3 regions of the Paracoccus haeundaensis genome follow, and region 2 is predicted to be linked to each of the others. Evidence: riboswitches for the same ligand, from Rfam matches in the RefSeq annotation. Region 2 holds a riboswitch; each other region holds the start of a gene.
What was found. A riboswitch is a leader RNA that binds a small molecule or an ion and turns the genes downstream of it on or off. The one in region 2 is predicted to bind cobalamin.

Region 1 (7,247 bases), on a different contig from region 2:
GACACCCACGATATCGGTGCGCCCCGATGCCAGCGCGCGCGCCGCAGGGTTCGGCACATAGCCCAGTTCGCGGATGGCCCGGTCTATCCGGTCGCGGGCCAGCGGCGACACCTTGGACGGGTCCCGCAGCGCGCGCGACACGGTGATAGGGCTGACATCGGCGGCCAGCGCCACATCAGACAGGGTGATCCGCGAGGTTTTGTTCATGACGCGCGAAGATTACGCCATCGCCGCGCAAAGAAAAGGGGCTTGACCGATGACAGCGCTGTCATCCATGATTGCGCTGTCATCGGGAGGAGACATCATGGACGCGCGGCCGATTCTGGTCATGGGCATCTGCGGCACGGGCAAGTCGACCGTGGCCCGTGGCATCGCCGACCGCATCGGCGGTAGCTTCATCGAGGCGGACCTGTATCACGACGAATCCAGCGTGGCGCGCATGCGGGCCGGGCTGCCTTTGACCGACGACATGCGGTGGGGCTGGCTGGACCGTCTGGCGGCGGCGACGCGTGCGACGCCCCATCGCGCCGTTCTGGCCTGCTCGGGGCTCAGCCAGGCGCATCGTGACCGGCTGCGGGCCGGGGCAGGGGCGATGGACATCGTGTTCCTGCACGGCGACCGCGACCTGATCGCGGCGCGCATGGCGGCACGGCGCGACCACTACATGCCCGCCAGCCTGATCGACAGCCAGCTGGCCGCGCTGCAGCCCCCCGATCCCGCCGCCGAAGGCGCGCTGTGGATCGACGTGGCGCTGCCGCCCGACCAGATCATCGACCGCGCGGTCGCGGCCCTGTCCGACCCGCGCCTAGTTTCAACCGGAGGAGAGACACCATGACCAAGATGACCCGTTTCCTGATGTCGGCCAGCGCCGCGATGGCCTTGGCCGCACCCGCCATGGCCCAGGATCACAGCTTCCGTTTCCAGTCGTCCGACCCGTCGGGCAACCCGAACTTCGTCCTCCAGCAGGGCTGGGCCGCGGATGTCGCGGAAAAGTCCGGCGGCCGCATCGCCATCGACCTGCTGCCGGTCGAATCCATCGTCGCCCATAACGAAACCCAGGATGCGATCGCCACGGGCATCCTGGACGGTCACGTGACCGACCTGTCGTATTTCTCGGGACGCGATCCGGCCTTCGGTCTGATGGGCAACCCGGTCGGCGCCTGGTCCGACCCCGAGCAGATGCTGGACTTTGTCGAGAACGGCGGCGGGGCCGAGCTGCTGAACCAGATCATGAACCCCTATGGCCTGCAGTTCATCGGCGCCACCACGCCGGGCCTGGAGGCGCTGGTCAGCGCCGTGCCGCTGGACGGGGTCGATGATCTGGCCGGCGTCAAGATCCGCGCGCCCGAAGGCCTGGTCCAGTCGGTCTTTGCCGCCGCCGGCGCATCGCCGGTGAACCTGCCCGGCTCCGAGGTGTTCACATCGCTGGACAAGAAGGTCATCGACGCGGCCGATTACAGCGTCTTTTCGACCAACCAAGCCCAAGGCTTGAACGAGGTCGCGCCCCATCCGGTCTATCCCGGCTTCCACTCCATGCCCCTGGTCGAGATCTCGATGAACAAGGAGAAATGGGACGCCCTGCCCGAGGACCTGCAGCAGGTGATGACGCAGTCGGTTCGCGATTTCGCCCGCGTCCAGGTCGCAGCCCTGGCCGAGGCCGACGCGGCCGCCGTGGCGGAGGCCGAGGCCGGCGGGACGATCACCGTCCACGACTGGTCCGACGAAGAGCGCACCAAGTTCCGCGGCATCGCGATGGGCGAATGGGAAAAGGTCGCCGGACAGTCGCCCGCGGCGCAGCAGGTCTATGACGCGCTGACCGCGTACCTGACCGAAAAGGGCCTGGTGCAGTAAGCGCCGCAGGATCGGGCGTCCGCGCCCGGTCCCTTCCAGGGAGGAGGACATGATGGACGCATCCGAAGCCATTCCGCGCGAGGAACACGAGGCCGTGCCCCAGTCGGGGCGCCTGGGTCGCGTGATCGACCGTCTGGCGATCATCCCGGCCCTGGGCCTGGTGGTCGCCATGCTGATCCTGATCCAGGAGGTCGTGCTGCGTTACGTGTTCGGCCGCCCGACGAACTGGGCGCACGAGACGACGGTGTTCCTGTGCGCGATCTCGTTCGTCTACGGGGGCTTGCTGTGCACCGCGCGCGACCGGCACATCCGGGTCGTCCTGGTCTATGACCTGCTGCCGCCCGCCGCGCGGCGGGTGGCCGACATCCTCATCTCGGCGATCTGCGGCCTGTCCTCGGGCGCCTTCGCCTGGGCGGCCTGGCAGATGGTCAAGCGGTCCGCCTGGCGCCCCGACGGCAGCTTTCACCTCGAGACCTCGGGCTCGGCCTGGAACCCGGCCTATCCGGGCGTGCTCAAGGTGCTGCTGATGGTGGCGCTGGCGATCATGGCCCTGCAATTCGCCATCCTGACCGTCAACTATGCCCGCGGGCACAAGGGAGCCCGCTGATGGAGATCTTCGGTTCGCTGCAATCCCTGGGGATCGAGGCCGGGACGGGCCTTCTGTTCGCGCTGCTGCTGCTTTTGCTGCTGACGGGCATCCCGCTGGCCTTCGTCACGCTGCTGGTCACGCTGATCTTCGCGCTCGGGTGGTTCGGTCCGAACGTCGTGCCGCTGATCACCAGCCGCGTCTATACCTTCGTGTCCAGCTTCGTCTTCGTGTCGGTGCCGATGTTCGTGCTGATGGCCGCGATCCTGGACCGCAGCGGCATCGCCCGCGACCTGTTCGAGGCGATGCGCCTGGTCGGCGGCCGCATCCGCGGCGGCGTGGCGGTCCAGACGATCTTCGTGGCCGTCATCCTGGCCGCCATGTCCGGCATCATCGGCGGAGAGGTCGTGCTGCTGGGCCTAATCGCGCTGCCCCAGATGCTGGCCCAGGGCTATGACCGCAAGCTGGCCATCGGCGTCGTCTGCGCGGGCGGCAGCCTGGGGACCATGGTGCCGCCTTCGATCGTGCTGATCATCTATGGCCTGACCGCGAACGTCTCGATCGGCGACCTATTCACGGCCGCCTTCGTGCCGGGCTTCATGCTGGCGCTGCTCTATGTGGCCTATGTGCTGATCCGTGCCTGGCTGACGCCGGGCGACGTGCCCCCGGCCGTCACCGCCCGCGTCCCGCGGGACGAAAAGCTGCGCCTGCTCAAGGGCCTGTTCCTGCCGATCCTGGTCGTGATCATGGTGCTGGGCTCCATCTATGGCGGCATCGCATCCGTGACCGAGGCCAGCGCCGTGGGCGTGGCGGGCGTGCTGATCTCGACCGTGATCCGCGGCGAATTCACCTGGGGCCTGCTGCGCGGCGCGGCCATGCAGACGCTGCAGACGGTCGGCATGATCGTCTGGATCGGCATCGGTGCATCTGCCCTGGTGGGCGTCTTCAACCTGATGGGCGGCATCAACTTCGTGTCGGAACTGATCACCGGCATCAGCGACAACCCGACGATCATCATCCTGTTCATGATGGCGATCCTGTTCGTGCTGGGTATGTTCCTGGACTGGGTCGGCATCGCGCTGCTGACCATGCCGATCTTCGTGCCGATCATCGTCAGCCTGGGATACGACCCCGTCTGGTTCGGGGTGCTGTTCGCGATGAACATGCAGGTCAGCTTCCTGTCGCCGCCCTTCGGGCCCGCCGCCTTCTACCTGAAGTCAGTGACCCCGCCGGACATCTCGCTGGGAGAAATCTTCCGCGCCCTGCTGCCCTTCATCGGGCTGCAGATCCTGGCGGTGGGCCTGCTGATCCTGTTCCCGGCCCTGGCGATCTACTGATCGCCTGCCGTGGATCGGGGGGCATGCCGGATGCGGCGTGCCCCCTTTTCGTTCGGGGACAGGAATGTTGCACCGGCAAGCGGATTGACGGATGATCCGGGTCCGTCACCCAAAGCTGACCCACCATGCACGACCCCGAACCCGTCCCCCGTCCGGACCTGTTCACGAACAAGGACCATGACGCCTGGCTGGAGCAGTTCCTGTTCCTGCGATACACCCTGCACATGCCGGCCGAACGCATCGCCCAGATCGACTATGGCCTTGACCCTGACCATCCCGAAGCCCCGATCGCCGGCCTGTTCTGGGGCAGCCAGATCGAGCGGGACTATCCCCGGCTGGACCTTCGCCACCTGTGGCGAAAGAGGCCCGGCCAGGTTTGAAGCCCTGCGGTGTCAGGCGCTGGATCGCCCGGTGGTCTGACGCCCTATATCCGACCCCCCATCAATGCCTGGCAGGAAGGACTGCGACCAACTCCTTCCTCCGCAGGGCGCCAGCGCGTTCGACCAGCGGCGCACCGGTCGCCGGGATCAGGCTGGCATAAGCGGCGGGTGTCACAGGTGCGTCGGCCGTGGTGGCCGGGTCGGCTGCGGGCTGCTTGCCGCGGCAGTTGACTTTGTCCCCACCCGGCGGCATTTCCGTCCGTGATGGTTCCCGTGCCGGCCAAGGCCCCGGCAGGGTGAAAAGGGAACGTGGTGAGGTGTAGCCATCAGGCGCCGAATCCGCGACTGCCCCCGCAACTGTAAGCGGTAGCCGACCCTATGATGCCACTGGCGCCCCCTGCGCCGGGAAGGCGGGGAAGGCCGCGACCCGCAAGTCAGGAGACCTGCCATCATGACCTGAACCAACCCGGGCGGGGTGCCCCGGAGAAAGACCGCATGCGCCGATCCACGGCCTTCATCCGACGCGACCGCGAAGGTGGGTGGGACCCCGGTGACGCCGCTGCGCCTTTTTCAGCCCCGTCCTTCGTTTCATGAAGGACGACCATGACGACCAGAATCTTCCTGACGACCGCGGTGGCGCTGGGCCTGGGCCAGGCGGCCCTTGCCGCGCCGACCGACTATCCGCTGGTGATCGACAATTGCGGGCACCAAGTGACCATCCCCGCGCGTCCCGACAACGTCGTGTCGATCGGCCAGTCCACGACCGAGATCCTGTATGCGCTGGGCCAGGCGGACCGGATGGCCGGGACCGCGCTGTGGTTCACCCCGGTGCTGCCCGCCTTTGCAGAGGATGATGCCAGGGTTGACCGCATCAGCGACGACACGCCCAGCTTTGAATCGGTGGTGAACCGGCGCCCCGGCTTCGTGCCGACGATGTTCGCCTGGATGATCGGGGATCAGGGGGCGGTCGGCACGCGCCGGCAGTTCGCCGATCTGGGCATTCCGGCCTATGTCATGCCCACGGACTGCCAAGGCAAGGACAACAGCGTGGGCGCCGACGGCACCCGCCTTGCGCCCTTCGACATCGCGACGCTGTGGGACGGCATCGACCAGATCGCGCGCGTCATGGACGCGCAGGACGCGGGCCAGGCGCTGATCGCCGACCTGCAGGCCCGAGAGGTGGCGGTCGTGGAGCGCGCGCGGGCGATGGACCTGCCGGATGCGTCCGCGGCGGTCTGGTTCTCCTCAGCCGATCTGGCGCTGGACCCCTACATGGCGGGCGGGATGGGCGTCCCGGCCTGGATGATGGACCGCCTTGGCCTGCGCAACGTCGTGACCTCGGACGAGGAATGGCCCGCCGTAGGGTGGGAGACGATCGCCCGTGCCGACCCCTCGGTGCTGGTGATCGCGCGCATGGACCGCCGCCGCTTTCCTGCCGACGATGTCGAGGCAAAGCTGCGCTTTCTGAAAACGGACCCGGTCACGCGCCGGATGACCGCCGTGCGCCGGGATCGCATCGTCATCCTGGACGCCGAGGCGCTGCATCCCGGCATTCGCATGATCGACGGGCTGGAGGCCTTGGCGGCGGGCATGGACGGGCTGTCCGAATGACCGCCGATGTCGGGGTGCCGACCGTCCGCCGCCCCTTGGCCCCGGTCTGGCTGTGGGTGTCGCTGCTGATCGTGGCGGCCCCCCTGGCCGGCACCGCCCTGGGGGAAACGCCGATCCCCCTCTCGACCGTCTGGCAGGCGCTGGCCAACCAGATGCTGGGTGCGGGCTATCCGCTGGACCCGATCGATCAGGGTATCGTCTGGGCTTACCGCCTGCCGCGCGCGCTGGTGGCAGGGGCCTGCGGAGCGGGGCTGGCGATCTCGGGGCTGGTCCTGCAGACGCTGTTGCGCAACGCACTGGCCGACCCCTATCTGCTGGGCATCTCGGCGGGGGCGTCTACGGGGGCCGTGACGGTCGCGGTGGCGGGGATCGGCGCGGGGTTCGTGCCGATGTCGGCGGGCGCGCTGCTGGGCGCGATCGCGGCCTTTGCGTTGGTGGTGGGGTTGGCGCGCCTGTCGGGTGGTGGTCCGGGCGCGCGGGGTGCCGCGCAGATCGTGCTGGCAGGCATCGCCGGGTCGCAGCTGTTCAACGCCCTGACCAGCTTCATCATCGCGCGGTCGGCCAGTGCGGAACAGGCGCGCGGCATCATGTTCTGGCTGCTGGGCAACCTGTCGGGCGTCCGGTGGGACGATGTCGGCCTGTCGCTGGCCGCCGCCGTGACCGTCCTTGGCGCGGCCGCATGGCACATCCGCGCGCTGGACGCCTTTGCCTTCGGCACGGAATCGGCGGCGTCCCTGGGCGTGCCGGTCCGGCGCGTTCAGGCCGTGCTGATCCTGGCGACCGCCATGGCCACGGCGGTCATGGTGTCGGTCACCGGTGCGATCGGCTTTGTCGGGCTGGTCGTCCCGCATGCGGCACGGTTCCTGGTGGGCACGCGCCACGCGCGGCTGGTGCCCGTGTCGGCGCTGATCGGCATGGTCTTCCTGATCGCCGCGGACGTGATCGCGCGGATGCTGGTACCCGGCCAGACCCTGCCCATCGGCGTCGTGACCGCGCTGGTCGGCGCGCCGGCCTTTGCGGCGATTCTGATCCGCGGGCGGTCCGCGTCATGATGCTGATCGCGCGTGATCTGACCCGCCGCCTGCGCGGACGCGCCCTGGTGGCCGGCGTCACCCTGGACATCCGCCCCGCAGAGATGCTGGGCCTGATCGGCCCGAACGGGTCGGGCAAGTCCACGCTGCTGCGGATGCTGGCCGGGTTGGTCCGCCCCGACGGCGGCCAGGTCGCGCTGGACGGCCGGCCGCTGCGCACCATGCCTGCGCGCCAGGTCGCCCGCCACATCGCCCTGGTCGCCCAAAGCGCCGAGACGTCGGACCGCATCACGGTCCGCGATGCCGTGGCCTTGGGGCGCACGCCCTGGCTGGACGCCCTGCGGCCCTGGTCCCCGGCGGACGAGGCGCATGTGACGCAGGCGCTGGCGCGGGTCGACCTGGCACATCTGGCGGGGCGCGACTGGTCGACTCTGTCGGGGGGCGAACGCCA
Region 2 (7,247 bases):
GTGCCGCGCACTCAAGGTGTCGACGACACGCTTCGCGGCCTTTGACAGCCCGCATCTGGCGCCTCTGGCGGAACGCGGCATCGGCATCCGCCGGGGCACGGTCGCGCCCCTGCCCGGCCCCGCCGCCCCCGACTTGGCGCTGGACGCGCCCGCGGCCCATGCGCGGGCGATGGCCCAGCTGGACGCGGTGCAGGCCTGCATCGACGATCAGCGCGTGGTGCAGATCACGGCCGTGCCTGCCGATCACCGCGCCGCCGCCCCGATGCTGGCGCAGCAGGTGCGCGCGGCGCTGGACCAGGGCGCGACCGGCCTGCTGCTGGAGGGGTTCGGCCCCGGCAATGTCCCCGCAGGAAATGGCGCGATCGCGCAGGTGCTGGCGGATGCGGACGTGCCCGTGCTGATCGCCAGCCGGGTGATCGGCGGGCAGGTCGGCGCGTTCGATTATGCCGCCGGGGCCTGGATCGCGGCGACCGGGGCCGTCGCGGGGGGCGACATGACGCCCGTCGCGGCGCTGGCCAAGATGGTTGTCCTGACCGCGGCCGCGCCCCATCACGGGTGGGACCGTGCCACGCTGGCCGCCCTGCTGGCACGCGGGCTGACCGGGGAATGTGCGCCCACCGACCGGATGGACGGCCCGCTGTGGCCCGGACAGGTGCTGACCTGCGGCCCCGTGCGGCTGGAGAACGACCCCGATGCCGGGCCGCGGCTGATGCGGGGCGGCGCGGTCCTGTGGCAAGCGCCGGGGCCCGGCGTGCTGCGGATGCAGGGCGAAAGACTGGCGCTGATCGGTCACGACGGGGCGGTGCTGTGGTCCGGCCCCCCCGCCCCCGGCGCGGTGGCGATCCTGTCGGACGATCCTCCGGCGCTGCGCATGATCGACCCCGCCCATCGCGCCGCCCCCGTCACCGCGCTTGCGGGCTGACACCCGCCCGCGCTAGCAAGCCCCAGCAAGGAGACCCCGATGCCGCTGATCCATGTTCTGAACGGTCCGAACCTGAACCTGCTGGGCCAGCGCCAGCCCGAGGTCTATGGCCACGAGACGCTGGCCGATCTTGAGGCGCTGTGCCGCAAGGCCGCCGCCCCGCATGACATCCGCTTCCTGCAGTCGAACTGGGAAGGCCAGATCGTCGACTGGATCCACGAAGCCCGGCTGGAAGCCGCGGCCATCGTCATCAACCCGGCGGCACTGACCCATACCTCGGTCGCGGTGCTGGATGCGCTGAACGCCTTCGACGGCCCGGTGATCGAGGTCCATATCAGCCAGGTCCACAAGCGCGAGGCGTTCCGCCACCATTCGTTCGTGTCAAAGCGCGCCGACGGAGTGATCGCGGGGCTGGGGCTGAACGGCTATGCCGCAGCCCTGCGCCACGTGGCGGGCCTGATCGGCTGAGACGAAAAGACCGCCGGACCTGGCCGCAGGGAGGAGGGGGGCGGCAGGACCGGCGGCTTTCCGAAGTGTCCGTGGCCGGACCGGGAGGAGGACGCCACGAAGCATCTGCTTCATAGGTCCACCATGCGCCGGACCCGCGCCCCTGTCACCGCAGGCCGCGCCGCTCGGTCAACCGGAACGTGCGCTGCCACGGGACAGGGCGCAATTTGAGGGTATTGCCCGATCCTTGGGCACACCCCGCGCGAATCACCGCGCCGTCAGCGCCTCCAGATAGGTGCGCGACCACCAGGCGACATCGTGGTCCACCACACCTTTCAGGAGGGCGGCATGGCGGTCGCGGCGTTCGGCTTGCGACATCCGCATCGCCTGTGCCATCGCGACGGCCAGATCATGCGGGTCGTGGGGGTTGATGATCAGCGCCTCGGCCATGGTCTCAGCGGCCCCGGCAAAGCGCGACAGGATCAGCACGCCCGGATCGTCGGGGTTCTGAGCGGCGACGTATTCCTTGGCGACCAGGTTCATCCCGTCGGCCAGCGGCGTGACCAACCCGATGCGCGCCTGCCGGTACAGCCCCGCCAGCACGGGACGCGGGAACGGCCGATGAATGAACCGGATCGGCGTCCAGTTCAACGTCGCGAACTGGCCGTTGATGCGTCCGGCCAGGTGTTCGGTCTCCTCCCGGATGTCCTGATAGGCTTCGACCTCGCCCCGCGTCGGAGGCGCGATCTGCAGGAACGAGATCTTCTCGTGCAGGTCGGGGATCTTTTCCAGCAGCAGCTGATAGGCCCGGAACCGCTGCGGGATGCCCTTGGAATAATCCAGCCGGTCGACGCCGATCATCATCTTGGCCCCGGTCAACAGGCGCATGCGGTCGCTGTCGGGGGCGTCTGCTGCCTCGGTGATGAAGGCCGCGGCGTCGATGCCGATCGGAAAGACCTGCGTGCGGACCATGCGTCCCGACAGCCGGAAGCGGTCCGGCGCGACCTGATCGCCGTCCGCCAGCTGACGGGCGCTTTCGGCAAAGGCGCCAAGGTCGCGTTCGGCCTGGAACCCCAGCAGATCGTAATGGGACAGCCAATCGAACAGCTGCGCGGGGTTGGGCAGGGCCGCGCAATCAGCCGGACCCGGAATGGGGATGTGCAGGAAATGGCCGATCGGGTTTTCCACCCCCAAGGCGCGCAGTTCGGCGGCCATCGGGAACAGGTGATAATCCTGCACCCAGATCCGGTCATCGGGGCGCAGGACCGGCAGCAGCATCCGCGCGATGCGCTGGTTCACCCGTGCATATCCATCCAGGTATTCGGGCCTGATGCGCATCAGGTTGGGGCGCCCATGGCACAGCGGCCACAGGATGGAGTTGGAATAGCCCAGATAGTATTCGTCATGCTCTTGCGGGGTCAGGTCAAAGGACAGCCGTTGGAACGCCGCGCCCGGATGGTCCTGCAGGTCGGGCGCGGGATCGTCCGTCACCTCGCCCGAGAAACCCACCCACACCCCGCCGGAACTGCGCAACGCATCCTCCAGCGCCACCACCAGCCCGCCCGAGGGATCGTCCCCCAGCGGCAGGCGGTTCGAGACGACGATCAGGCGCGGTTCGGTGGACATGGGCATTCCTCAGTTCAGCGATGCGTCAAGCCAGGCGGCCAGCGCGGCAGGGTCGGACAATCGGTGATGCGCGGCGGTGGGACCGTCGCCGATCTTGATGGCAAAGCCACCGCGGGCCTGCGCCTCGGCCATGGCGGGTTCGTCGGTGGTATCGTCGCCCGCAAAGACCGGCACGCGCCCGGCAAAGGGCTCAAGCGTCATCAGATGCGCCAGCGCGCTGTCCTTGCCGACACCGCCGGGGCGCAGTTCGACCGCCATCTTGGCGGGCTGCAGCACCAGATGCGGGTTCCGATCGGCCAGATCCTGCATCACCTCATCGACAAAGGCGCGCAGATCGGGGGCGTCCCGATAATGCAGTGCGACGCCGTGGGGCTTTTCCTCGACCAGCAGGGCGGGATGGGGCGCGGCGGCGGCATGGGCCGCGGCATGAAGGGGGCCCGCGTCGAAATCCACCCGGTGCAGGGTCTGAATGCGGCCGGGGCGCAGCGACAGTTCGGCGCCGTGGCTGCCCGCGACGATGCCCTCGAACCCGTCCATATGTCCGCGCAGGTCGGCCACGTCGCGCCCCGAGATCAGCGCCACCGCACCCCCCTGCCTCCGGTACAGCGCCGCCAGCCGGTCGCGCAGCGCCTGCGTGACAACGACCGCATCGGGCCGGGGGGCGATGTCGACCAGGCAGCCGTCGAAATCCAGGAACAGGGCGGCGTCGGGGGCAAGCGGGGGTGGGGTCACGTCAGGCGGGCTCCGGCGATTGGGATATACCAAAGGGAACCCGTGACTCCCCCCGAGGGTTCACCGCCGCGTGAGGTTTTTTGACTGCCGACCCGCGCGCGTCAGTATTCGACCCCGGCCTGCGCCTTGATCCCAGACCGGAACGGATGCTTGACCTGGGTCATCTCGGTCACCAGGTCGGCAGCCTCGATCAGCGCGTCGGGGGCGCCGCGCCCGGTCAGCACCACATGGGTCATGGCGGGCTTTTCCGCCTGCAGAAAGGCCACCACTTCGGCCGCGTCCAGATAACCATAGCGCAGCGCGATGTTGATCTCGTCCAGCAGGACCATGCGGATGGCCGGGTCACGGATCAGGTCCCGCGCGCGCGCCCACCCGGCCTGCGCCATGGCGATGTCACGGGACTTGTCCTGCGTCTCCCAGGTAAAGCCCTCGCCCATGGCGTGGAACTGGCAGATGTCGGTGAAATGCGTGGTCAGCAGCGTGCGTTCGCCCGTGTCCCACGCGCCCTTGATGAACTGCACAACGGCGCAGGGCATCCCGTGCGCGATGGAGCGCATGATCATGCCGAACCCCGACGACGACTTGCCCTTGCCCGGCCCGGTATGGACGATGATCAGGCCCTTTTCGCCGGTCTTGGTCTCCATCATGCGGTCGCGTGCGGCCTTTTTCCTGGCCATCTTGGCGGCGTGGCGGTCCTGATCCTCGGCGGAAATCGGGTCGGTCTGCGTCATCGGGTCGCTCCTTGCGGTTGACAAACGGCGGGTGCGGGGGTTTGGGTGAGGGCGTGTTGGTTCCTGTCTATGACAGGCGAAGAGGGAATGCGACAAGGCCCCGGGTCACCAGACCCGCGACCCCAAGCGCAGCCGCCCCCGCGACCGTGACCGGAGAGGTCGCCCGATCCACTGGCCCCGATTGGGGCTGGGAAGGTGGGACGACCGTTGGGGCATTCGCCCCTGGATCCGCAAGCCGGGAGACCTGCCAGCACCTGACGATGACGGGCGAACGGGGTGTTTCGCGACCGGCAGGTGATGGCCGGATGCCCCGTGCCGCCTCCTCTCGGACGCCCCTTGCCGCAACAAGGAAGGGGCCGCGATGCGCGCCGTTCTGCATGTCTGCACCACCTGTCGCGGCACCGTGCCCGACCCGGTTCCCGATGCCGCAGGGACCGATGCCGCAAGGACGGATGCCCCTGGCCCGGACGTGCCGCGCCTTGGCGCCCGGCTGCACGACCTGCTGTCCCGCACCGCCCCCGACGGCGTCGAGATCCGCCCCGTCGAATGCCTTTCTGCCTGTTCGCAGGGCTGTTCCGTCGCGCTGTCCGCGCCGGGCAAGTGGTCCTATGTCTATGGCCGCCTGACGCTGGACGACGCCGCCGACATCCTGTCGGGCGCGCGCGCCTATGCCGGGACCGCCGACGGCATCGTGCCGTGGCGCGAACGCCCCGCCGTCTTCCGCAAGCAGAGCCTTGCCCGCATCCCCCCGCATACCCTGTCGCAGGAGTGACCATGAACGACCTTATCAAGACCCCCGTCACCGTGATCACCGGCTTTCTGGGGTCGGGCAAGACGACCCTGGTGCGCCATCTGATGGCCAACCCCCAGGGGCTGCGCCTTGCGGTGATCGTGAACGAATTCGGCACGATGGGTGTCGATGGAGAGATCCTCAAGGGTTGCGCCGACGCCGCCTGCCCGGCCGAGAACATCGTTGAGCTGTCGAACGGCTGCATCTGCTGCACCGTCGCCGACGATTTCATCCCCACGCTGGAGGCGCTGATGGCGCTTCCCGCCCGCCCGGACCACATCCTGATCGAGACCTCGGGCCTCGCGCTGCCCAAGCCCCTGCTGAAGGCCTTCGACTGGCCCGCCGTCCGCTCGCGCATCACCGTGGACGGCGTGATCGCCCTGGCCGATGCCGAGGCCGTGGCGGCGGGCCGCTTCGCCCCCGACGTGGCGGCGGTGGACGCGCAGCGCGCCGCCGACCCCGGCCTGGACCACGAGACGCCCCTGTCCGAGGTCTTCGAGGATCAGATCGCCTGCGCCGATGTCATCCTGCTGACCAAGGCCGATCTGGCCGGACCGCAGGGCGTCGCAGCGGCACGGTCGGCGATCGAGGCCGAGCTGCCCCGCCCCCTGCCCATCCTGACCGTGACCGAGGGCGCGGTCGATCCTCGCCTGGTCCTGGGCCTGGGCAAGGCCGCCGAAGATGATCTGGACGCCCGCCCCAGCCATCACGACGGCGCCGACGACCACGAACATGAGGATTTCGACACCGTCGTCATCGACCTGCCCGAAATCACCGACCCGGCCGATCTGGCCGCCCGCATCGCCCGTCTGGCCGCCGAGCAGAACGTGCTGCGCGTCAAGGGCCATGTCGCCGTCGCGGGCAAACCCATGCGCCTTTTGGTGCAGGCCGTGGGCGCGCGGGTGCGCCATCAGTACGACCGCCCGTGGGGCCAGACCCCGCGCCGCTCGCGCCTGGTGGTGATCGCGGAGCACGACGACGTGAACCCCGACGCGATCCGCGCCGTGCTGGAGGCCGTGCCAGCATGACCGGGCCCGCCTGATGCATGTCATCTTCCGCGAACAGGTCGGGCTGGAGCAGACCGACACCCCCTATGATCCCGGGCAGACGCCCGGCGATCTGGTGGTCCTGTCCTTTTCGGACAGCGACCTGGGGGCCTTTGCGGAGGGCTGGCGGCGCGCGGCGGGGGGACTGCCGTCCACGCGGCTGTGCAACCTGGTGGCGCTGCGGCACCCGGTCTCGGTCGACACCTATGTCGAGAACACCCTGTCGGGCGCGCGCGGCATCCTGATCCGCCTGATCGGCGGAGAGGCGTATTGGCCCTATGGCCTGGCCTCGGTCCAGGACCTGGCGCGCCGGCGGGGCATCGCGCTGGCCGTGCTGCCCGCGGACGGCCGCGACGATCCGCGGCTGGAGGAGATGTCGACCGTTCCCCCCTCGGTCCTGCGCGTGCTGCGGCGGCATTGCGACCAAGGCGGCGCGGTCGCGGCGCAGGCGGCGCTGGCGCAGATGGCCGTCGCATCGGGCCTGCAGGCCGCGCCCGTGCCGGGGGTCAAGACCCTGCCCGCGATGGGGTTCTACGACCCCGACCGGGGGGTGGTCGCCGATCCGGGCCCTATTGCGGCGCTGGTCACCTTCTATCGCAGCTGGCTGGCGGCGGCGGATGTGGCGCCCATCGACGCGCTGATCCGGGCGTTGCGGGCGCGGGGCATCGCGGCGATGGGCGTCTTTGCCCCGTCGCTCAAGGCGCCGGGCCTGGGCGACTGGCTGGCCGATGCCCTGCCGGGCGGGCCTGCGCTGGTCGTGAACGCGACCGGGTTTTCCGGGGGGAACGCGGGTCCGTTCGACGGCTGGTCCTGCCCGGTGTTCCAGGTGGCCCTGTCCACCAACCGCCGCCGCGACTGGCTGGCGGCCGAACGCGGTCTGTCGCCGTCGGACCTAGCTATGAACGTCGTCCTGCCCGAGGTCGACGGACGCATCTTCGCGGGCCTCATCAGCT
Region 3 (7,247 bases), on a different contig from region 2:
CCCGTCGGCCCAGCACGTCGCCCATCAGGCGCAGGTTGGTGCGGATGCTGTCCAGGTCCGTCCCCATGTCGAAGGTCGCCACGCGCAGGCCCAGCCTGTCCAGCATGTCCAGCGTCGCCGGAGAGGAATAGGTGCCCGCCAGCACCAAGTCGGGCTGCAGGGCCAGGATGTCCTCGGCCTGGCCGCGATTGGTGGGATAGGCCTCGGCCTCGCGCGCCATGGCCGAAGAGACCCGGTCCTGCGCCAGATAGCTGACCGAGGCCAGCTGTCCCGGCGCCGCCACCAGCATCGCCAGCTGATCGGTGCACAGGTTGATCGACACCACCCGCGCGGGCGCGTCGGCCCATGCGGGGGCGACCATCAGCGCCAGCCCGATCAGCCCGCGGATCACCAGCGCGCCTGCAGGCCGATGGTGCCGGTCCGCCCCTGGTTCGCAAAGCCCCAGACATCCGAATAATCGCGGTCGAACAGGTTCACCACCCGCGCCGTCGCCCGCACGTTCGGCGTCAGGTCATAGCCCGCGGCAAGGTTGACCACGGTATAGGACGGCAGTTCTTCTACGATACCGTCGTTCCATATCTGGGCATCGAATGTGCCCGCCACGTGACGCAGATCGCCCGTGACCGACCCGCGCCCGTCCAGGATTGCCAGCGTCGCGGTCAGGCCTGCCTCGTGCCGGGGGCGGCGGGTCTTGACGCTGCCATCGGGATTTTCCGCGTCCAGATAGGTATAGCTGGCCCCCAGGGTCAGACTGTCGGTCGCCAGAATGCGGGCCGCGACCTCGACCCCTTGGCGGGGGCTTTCGCCGGACTGGTTGCGATAGGAATAGAACGCCACGCCATCCTCGATGCCGACAAGATAGTCGGTGATCTCATCCTCCAGCGTCTCGTTGAAATAGGTGACGTCGATGGTCCCGCGACCGTCCGGCAGCTGCGCCTCGACCCCCAGATCAAAGCCGCTGTTCTTTTCCGGGCGCAGGTCGGGATTGCCCTGATAGACGGTGCCGAAGAAGCCGGCATCGGCATACAGCTCAAAATAGGACGGGTTCACCAGCCCCGTCCCGGCGGATGCGTGCAGGCGGAACGGACGGTCGGGCATCTGCCAGGACAGACCCAGGTTCCAGCTGGTGAAATCGGCAAAGACGCGGTTCGCGTCGTGGCGCAGCCCGGCCTGGACATCCAGTCCGCTGGCCAGCATCGCGCGGTATTCCAGCGCGACCGACGACATCTCCCGGGACTGCCCCGGCGCGGTCGAGTTGCTGTCGCGCTGATGTTCCGCCAAGAGGTTCAGCAGCTGCGAGGCATCGGCGGCCGACCCGTCCAACCCCAGGCTGGCGCGGTATTTCAGCTTTTCGGTCTGGCCGCGCCGGAACGGGCTGTTGTCCTGGCTCTGCCGGGTGATGCTGTGCTGATAGTCCAGGCGCTGGACCAGGCGGCCGTCCAACGCGGTATATTCCGCCCAGACCCCGCCCTGAAACTCGTCGCGGCGGCCGAACAGGTCGGCATCGACCAGATAGCTTTCGGCATCGGTCGCGGCAAAGTTCTCGGCGTCAAAGCCGTAATCCTCGGTGGACTGGCGCAGCGCCACCCCAAGGCGCAAATCGTCGGTGGCCAGGACGTCGCCGGACAGGACGGCGGTCTTGCGGTTGATCCCGTCCTTGCCGCCGCCATCGCCCGACTGGTCATAGCCCAGATCGTCGCGCGCCGACAGCGACAGCCGCAGCCCGCCCCGCTCCCCGCGACGGCTGACATGGACCGAGGCCGCCCCGCCGTTCCCGGCCTCGACCGAACCGCCATAGGACAGGCCCTGGGGCGCGTCGCGGGTGATGATGTTGATCACCCCCGCCGAGGCGTTCGATCCATAGAACACCGATTGCGGCCCGCGCAGCACCTCGATCCGGTCGATGTCGGTGGTCTCCAGCCCGGTCAGCACGTATTCATCCTCGCCCCCCGCCGCCTCGATGCCGTCGATCAGGATCAGGGTGTGGTTCGCCTCGGCGCCGCGGATGCGGACCTGCGCGATGCTGGCGCCGCTGCCGCTGACCGACACGCCGGGCAACGCGCGCAGGGCGTCCTGGACGGTGGCGATGCCGCGATCCTCGATCTCGGTCGCGGTCAGGACGGTGTGGGCGCGGGCATAGCCGTCCTGGGCCACGGGCGTGATGCCGGCGGTCAGCACGATCTCGTCCAGCAGGATGGGTTCTCCCGGTGCCGCACCTTGAGCGGCGGCGGTCACGGGAAGGGCGACAAGCGTCGCCAGAAGACAGATCGGACGGCGCATCGGCACGGACCTTTCAAGGCAGGCACGGCCTGCGGCAAACAGAAATGTCCGGCACACGGACCCGGTGGGTCGCGGCAGGACGGTGACTGTCACCACTGCGGATCAGCCGCTTTCCTGGCACGCCCCGCGCCGGAAATGGGTGAGTGCTGCGGCAGGTCTCCTGGCTTGCGGGTCGATGCCTTGGCCGGCCTTCCCGGATCGCTCCAGTGGCATGATCGGCCATCGCTCTCCGCTTACAGTTGCGGGGGCAGCCCCGGATTGTCACCGGCGTTCCCTTTTGATCCGGCATGCAGGCCGGAACCGTAGCGGCGCCCTTGTGGCGCAGAGGCCCCGGAGCTGTCAACGGGATTCCGCCGTCCGTTCCACGCCCGGCAAAAGGCGGTCACCGCCCGCCCCGGCCCGATCCCAGATCGGCCGAAATCCGTTCCGCCGCGGTGGCGACCATGCCGCCGATGCGGTCGACGGCGGCATCGGTCATGCGGTTTGTGGGGCCCGACACCGACACCCCGGCCACCGCCTCGCCATAGCTGTTCACGATGGAGGCCGCGACACAGCGCATCCCCAAGGTGCGCTCTTCGTCGTCAAAGGCAAAGCCGCGATGGCGGATCAGGGCGATGTCGGCCTGCAGCGCGTCCGCGTCGGCGATGGTCTTTTCCGTGAACCGGGTGAAGGTCGCGTCGCGCAGGAACACCGCCAGCCGCGTCTGATCGAACGCCGCCAGCAGCGCCTTGCCGATCCCAGATGCGTGCAGCGGAGACCGGGTGCCGGGCGGGAAAAACGCGCGGATCGTCTGATGCGTCTCGACCTGGCTGACGAACAGCACGTCGCCGTCGCGTTCGATGCCCAGGTTCGCCGTCTCTCCGGTCAGGGCCATCAGGTCGCGCATCACCGCACGGCTGCGTTCGACGATGTTCGTGCGCCGCAGGAAGGCCGAACCAAGGCGGAACGCCTCGGGGCCGATGAACCACTCCTGCCGGTCGGGATTGTTCTCGACATAGCGACGGTGTTCCAGGGTGGCCAGGACGCGGTGCATGGTGGCGGGGGACTGATCCAGATGCGTGGACAGGCCGGTCAGGGTGATCCCCTCATGTGCGGCCAGGGCCTCCAGCACGTCCAGCCCGCGGTCCAGGGCCTGGATGCTGGCGGCGGGCTGATCGGCCTTGCCGCCTCTTGGCCGTCCCCGCTTGCGCACCGGCTGCTGCATCGGAATCACGCCCCTTCCGTCTGTAACACCACAGAAAAATAATTTCATGAAAGCCGCTTTCCGGCAATGAAAAATTCAAGCGCCCATGATTTCGCTGCGAAACCTGCATTAAACCAGATTTCCGAAAAACGATTTCAAAAAAATTTACCGGTTTGCGGACCCATGCTACACCTTGTCGCATCAAGGAGGAGCCGACCGTGAGCACCCAGAACCCGATCTTCATTCCCGGCCCGACGAACATCCCCGAGGTGCTTCGCAAGGCCGTCGACATGCCTACAATCGACCATCGCAGCCCGATGTTCGGAAAGATCCTGCATCCCGCGCTGGAGGGGGTCAAAAAGGTCCTGAAATCGACGCAGGCGCAGGTCTTCGTGTTCCCCTCCACCGGCACAGGCGGGTGGGAGACGGCGATCACCAACACGCTGTCCGCGGGCGACGCGGTTCTGGCCACGCGCAACGGCATGTTCAGCCACCGCTGGATCGACATGTGCCAGCGGCACGGCCTTGACGTCGAGGTCGTGGACCAGTCCTGGGGCGAAGGTATCCCCACCGACCGGTTCGAGGAGATCCTGACCGCCGACACGGCCCATCGCATCAAGGCGGTCCTGGCCACGCATAACGAAACCGCCACCGGCGTCCGGTCGGACATCGCCGCGGTCCGCCGCGCGCTGGACCGGGCGGGCCATCCCGCGATGCTGTTCGTGGACGGGGTCAGCTCCATCGCCTGCTATGACTTCCGGATGGACGAATGGGGCGTCGATGTCGCCGTCACCGGGTCGCAGAAGGGCTTCATGCTGCCCCCCGGCCTGGCGATCGTCGGCTTTTCGCCCAAGGCGATGGCCGCGGTCGAGGGCGCGGGCCTGCCGCGCACCTTCTTCGACATCCGCGACATGGCGCGGGGCTATGCCGCGAACGGCTTTCCCTATACGCCGCCCGTCGGCCTGCTGAACGGGCTGAAGGTCGCCACCGACATGCTGCTGGACGAGGGGCTGGAGAACGTCTTTGCCCGTCATCACCGCATCGCCGAAGGCGTCCGCCAGGCCGTCGCGGCATGGGGCATGACGCTGTGCGCCGCGCGACCCGCGCTGTATTCCGACAGCGTCAGCGCGATCCGCACGCCGGACGGGTTCGACGCCAACCGCATCGTCAGCCATGCGCTGAACACCTATGGCGTGGCCTTCGGCACGGGCCTGGGCGATGTCGCGGGCAAGGTCTTCCGCATCGGGCATCTGGGGATGCTGACCGACGTGATGGCCCTGTCGGGGCTGGCCACGGCAGAGATGGTGATGGTCGATCTGGGCCTGCCCGTCACCTTGGGCTCCGGCGTCGCCGCCGCCCAAGCGCATTACCGGCACAGCGCGGGCCAGGCCTGCAGGCGGGCTGCGTGATGGACGCGATCCCGACCCTGGACGACATGCTGGCGGCACGCGACCGCATCCGCCCGCATGTCCACGTCACCCCCGTCCTGACCAGCCGGATGCTGGACGAGCTGACGGGCGCGCAGCTGTTCTTCAAGTGTGAGAACCTGCAGAAGGCCGGCGCCTTCAAGGCGCGCGGGGCCAGCAACGCGGTCTTTGGCCTGTCGGATGCCCAGGCCGCGCGCGGCGTCGCCACCCATTCCAGCGGCAATCACGGCACCTGCCTGTCCTATGCCGCAGGACGCCGCGGCATCCCCTGCACGGTCGTCATGCCCCGCACCGCCCCGCAGGCGAAAAAGGACGCGGTGCGCGGCTATGGCGCGCGCGTCGTGGAATGCGAGCCCTCGACCAGCTCGCGCGAGGCGGTCTTTGCCCAGGTCGTGGCCGAGACGGGGGCCGAATTCGTGCATCCCTACAACGACCCGCGGGTGATCGCCGGACAGGCCACCTGCTCGGCCGAGATGCTGGAGCAGATCCCCGACCTGGACGCGGTCATCGCCCCCATCGGCGGCGGCGGCATGGTGTCGGGCACCTGCCTGACCCTGTCCGCGCTGGCCCCCGCCACACGCATCTATGCGGCCGAACCCGAACAGGCCGACGACGCGGCGCGCAGCTTTCGCGCGGGCCATATCATCGCAGACGACGCGCCCGTGACGGTGGCAGACGGGCTCAAAGTGCCGCTCAAGGACATGACCTGGCATTTCGTCCGCAGCCACGTCACCGACATCCTGACCGCGTCCGAGGATGAGATCGTGGCCGCGATGCAGCTGATCTGGAAACGGCTGAAGATCGTGGCCGAACCCTCCAGCGCGGTGCCGCTGGCGACCATCCTGAAGAACCGCGACGTCTTTGCCGGCCAGCGCATCGGCGTCATCATCACCGGCGGCAATGTCGATCTGGACCGCCTGCCCTGGACCAACGGAGATGCCCAATGAACGCCCATGCAGAATTCTCAGGCCTCGAGGTCGGATACGACATTCCCGCCCTGCCGGGGATGGACGAGGCCGACATCCAGACCCCCTGCCTGATCCTTGATCTGGACGCGCTGGAACGCAACATCCGCAAGATGGGAGATTACGCCCGCGCCCACGGCATGCGCCACCGGGCGCATGGCAAGATGCACAAGTCGGTCGACGTCCTGAAGCTGCAGGAGCGGTTGGGCGGCGCGGTCGGCGTCTGCTGCCAGAAGGTGTCCGAAGCCGAGGTGTTCGTGCGCGGCGGCATCCGCGACGTGCTCGTGTCGAACCAGGTCCGCGACCCGGCCAAGATCGACCGCCTGGCGCGCCTGCCCTTGCGGGGCAGCCGGATCATCGTCTGCGTCGACGACATCGCCAACGTGGCCGAACTGTCGGCGGGGGCGCAGCGCCACGGCACCACGCTGGAATGCTTTGTCGAGATCGACTGCGGCGCCGGCCGCTGCGGGGTCAGGACGACCGAGGCGGTGGTGCAGATCGCCCAGGCCATCGACGCCGCCCCCGGCCTGAAATTCACCGGCATCCAGGGCTATCAGGGCGCCATGCAGCACCTGGACAGCTTTGACGACCGCAAGGCCAAGCTGGACGCGGCCATCGCCCAGGTCCGCGAAGCGGTCGAGGCGCTGACCGCGATCGGCCTGACGCCCGAACTGGTGTCGGGCGGGGGCACGGGGTCCTATTACTTCGAATCCAACTCGGGCGTCTTCAACGAGCTGCAATGCGGCAGCTATGCCTTCATGGATGCCGATTACGGGCGCATCCTGAACCGGGACGGCAAGCGCATCGACCAGGGCGAATGGGAAAACGCGCTGTTCATCCTGACCAGCGTCATGAGCCATGCCAAGCCGCATCTGGCGGTGGTCGATGCCGGCCTCAAGGCGCAGTCGGTGGACAGCGGCCTGCCCGTCATCCAGGGCCGCACGGACGTGAAATACATCAAGTGTTCCGACGAACATGGCGTGGTCGAGGACCCGGACGGCGTGCTGGCCATCAACGACAAGCTGCGCCTGATCCCCGGCCATTGCGATCCGACCTGCAACGTCCACGACTGGTACGTGGGCGTCCGGGGCGGCAAGGTCGAGGTCGTCTGGCCGGTCTCTGCCCGCGGAAAGGCCTATTGATGCAGACGCAATCCCCCCTGCTGATCGTCCCCGAACACCTGATCGCGGACCTGATCTCGGCCCAGGACTGCTTTGCGGCGGTCGAACAGGTCTTTGCCGCGATGGCGCGGGATACGGCCTACAACTTTCCGGTCATCCGCGAGGCGATCGGCCATGCCGATGCGCTTTACGGGTTCAAGTCGGGGTTCGACCGGGAATCGCTGGCGCTTGGGCTGAAATCAGGCGGGTTCTGGCCGCGGAACGCCGACAA

Region 1: another riboswitch for cobalamin. It lies ahead of FHD67_RS18550 (ABC transporter substrate-binding protein); the one in region 2 lies ahead of FHD67_RS03825 (DUF1636 family protein).
Region 3: another riboswitch for cobalamin. It lies ahead of FHD67_RS04865 (TonB-dependent receptor plug domain-containing protein); the one in region 2 lies ahead of FHD67_RS03825 (DUF1636 family protein).

Annotation. Positions count from the first base shown of each region.
Region 1 covers NZ_VDDC01000051.1:2,310-9,556, reverse strand. The annotation lists gene gntR (HTH-type transcriptional regulator GntR) at 1-207, opposite strand, end outside; gene FHD67_RS18575 (gluconokinase) at 305-835, shown strand; gene FHD67_RS18570 (TRAP transporter substrate-binding protein) at 832-1,851, shown strand; gene FHD67_RS18565 (TRAP transporter small permease subunit) at 1,901-2,458, shown strand; gene FHD67_RS18560 (TRAP transporter large permease) at 2,458-3,774, shown strand; gene FHD67_RS18555 (hypothetical protein) at 3,900-4,154, shown strand; cobalamin riboswitch at 4,403-4,619, shown strand; gene FHD67_RS18550 (ABC transporter substrate-binding protein) at 4,758-5,765, shown strand; gene FHD67_RS18545 (FecCD family ABC transporter permease) at 5,762-6,817, shown strand; gene FHD67_RS18540 (ABC transporter ATP-binding protein) at 6,814-7,247, shown strand, end outside.
Region 2 covers NZ_VDDC01000007.1:183,260-190,506, forward strand. The annotation lists gene FHD67_RS03800 (asparaginase domain-containing protein) at 1-922, shown strand, start outside; gene aroQ (type II 3-dehydroquinate dehydratase) at 962-1,390, shown strand; gene FHD67_RS03810 (alpha,alpha-trehalose-phosphate synthase (UDP-forming)) at 1,637-2,995, opposite strand; gene otsB (trehalose-phosphatase) at 3,005-3,727, opposite strand; gene cobO (cob(I)yrinic acid a,c-diamide adenosyltransferase) at 3,829-4,458, opposite strand; cobalamin riboswitch at 4,499-4,724, shown strand; gene FHD67_RS03825 (DUF1636 family protein) at 4,820-5,230, shown strand; gene cobW (cobalamin biosynthesis protein CobW) at 5,233-6,276, shown strand; gene cobN (cobaltochelatase subunit CobN) at 6,290-7,247, shown strand, end outside.
Region 3 covers NZ_VDDC01000008.1:182,965-190,211, reverse strand. The annotation lists gene FHD67_RS04870 (ABC transporter substrate-binding protein) at 1-391, opposite strand, end outside; gene FHD67_RS04865 (TonB-dependent receptor plug domain-containing protein) at 388-2,280, opposite strand; cobalamin riboswitch at 2,414-2,600, opposite strand; gene bhcR (HTH-type transcriptional regulator BhcR) at 2,663-3,484, opposite strand; gene bhcA (L-aspartate--glyoxylate aminotransferase BhcA) at 3,682-4,872, shown strand; gene bhcB (beta-hydroxyaspartate dehydratase BhcB) at 4,872-5,837, shown strand; gene bhcC (3-hydroxy-D-aspartate aldolase BhcC) at 5,834-6,997, shown strand; gene bhcD (iminosuccinate reductase BhcD) at 7,015-7,247, shown strand, end outside.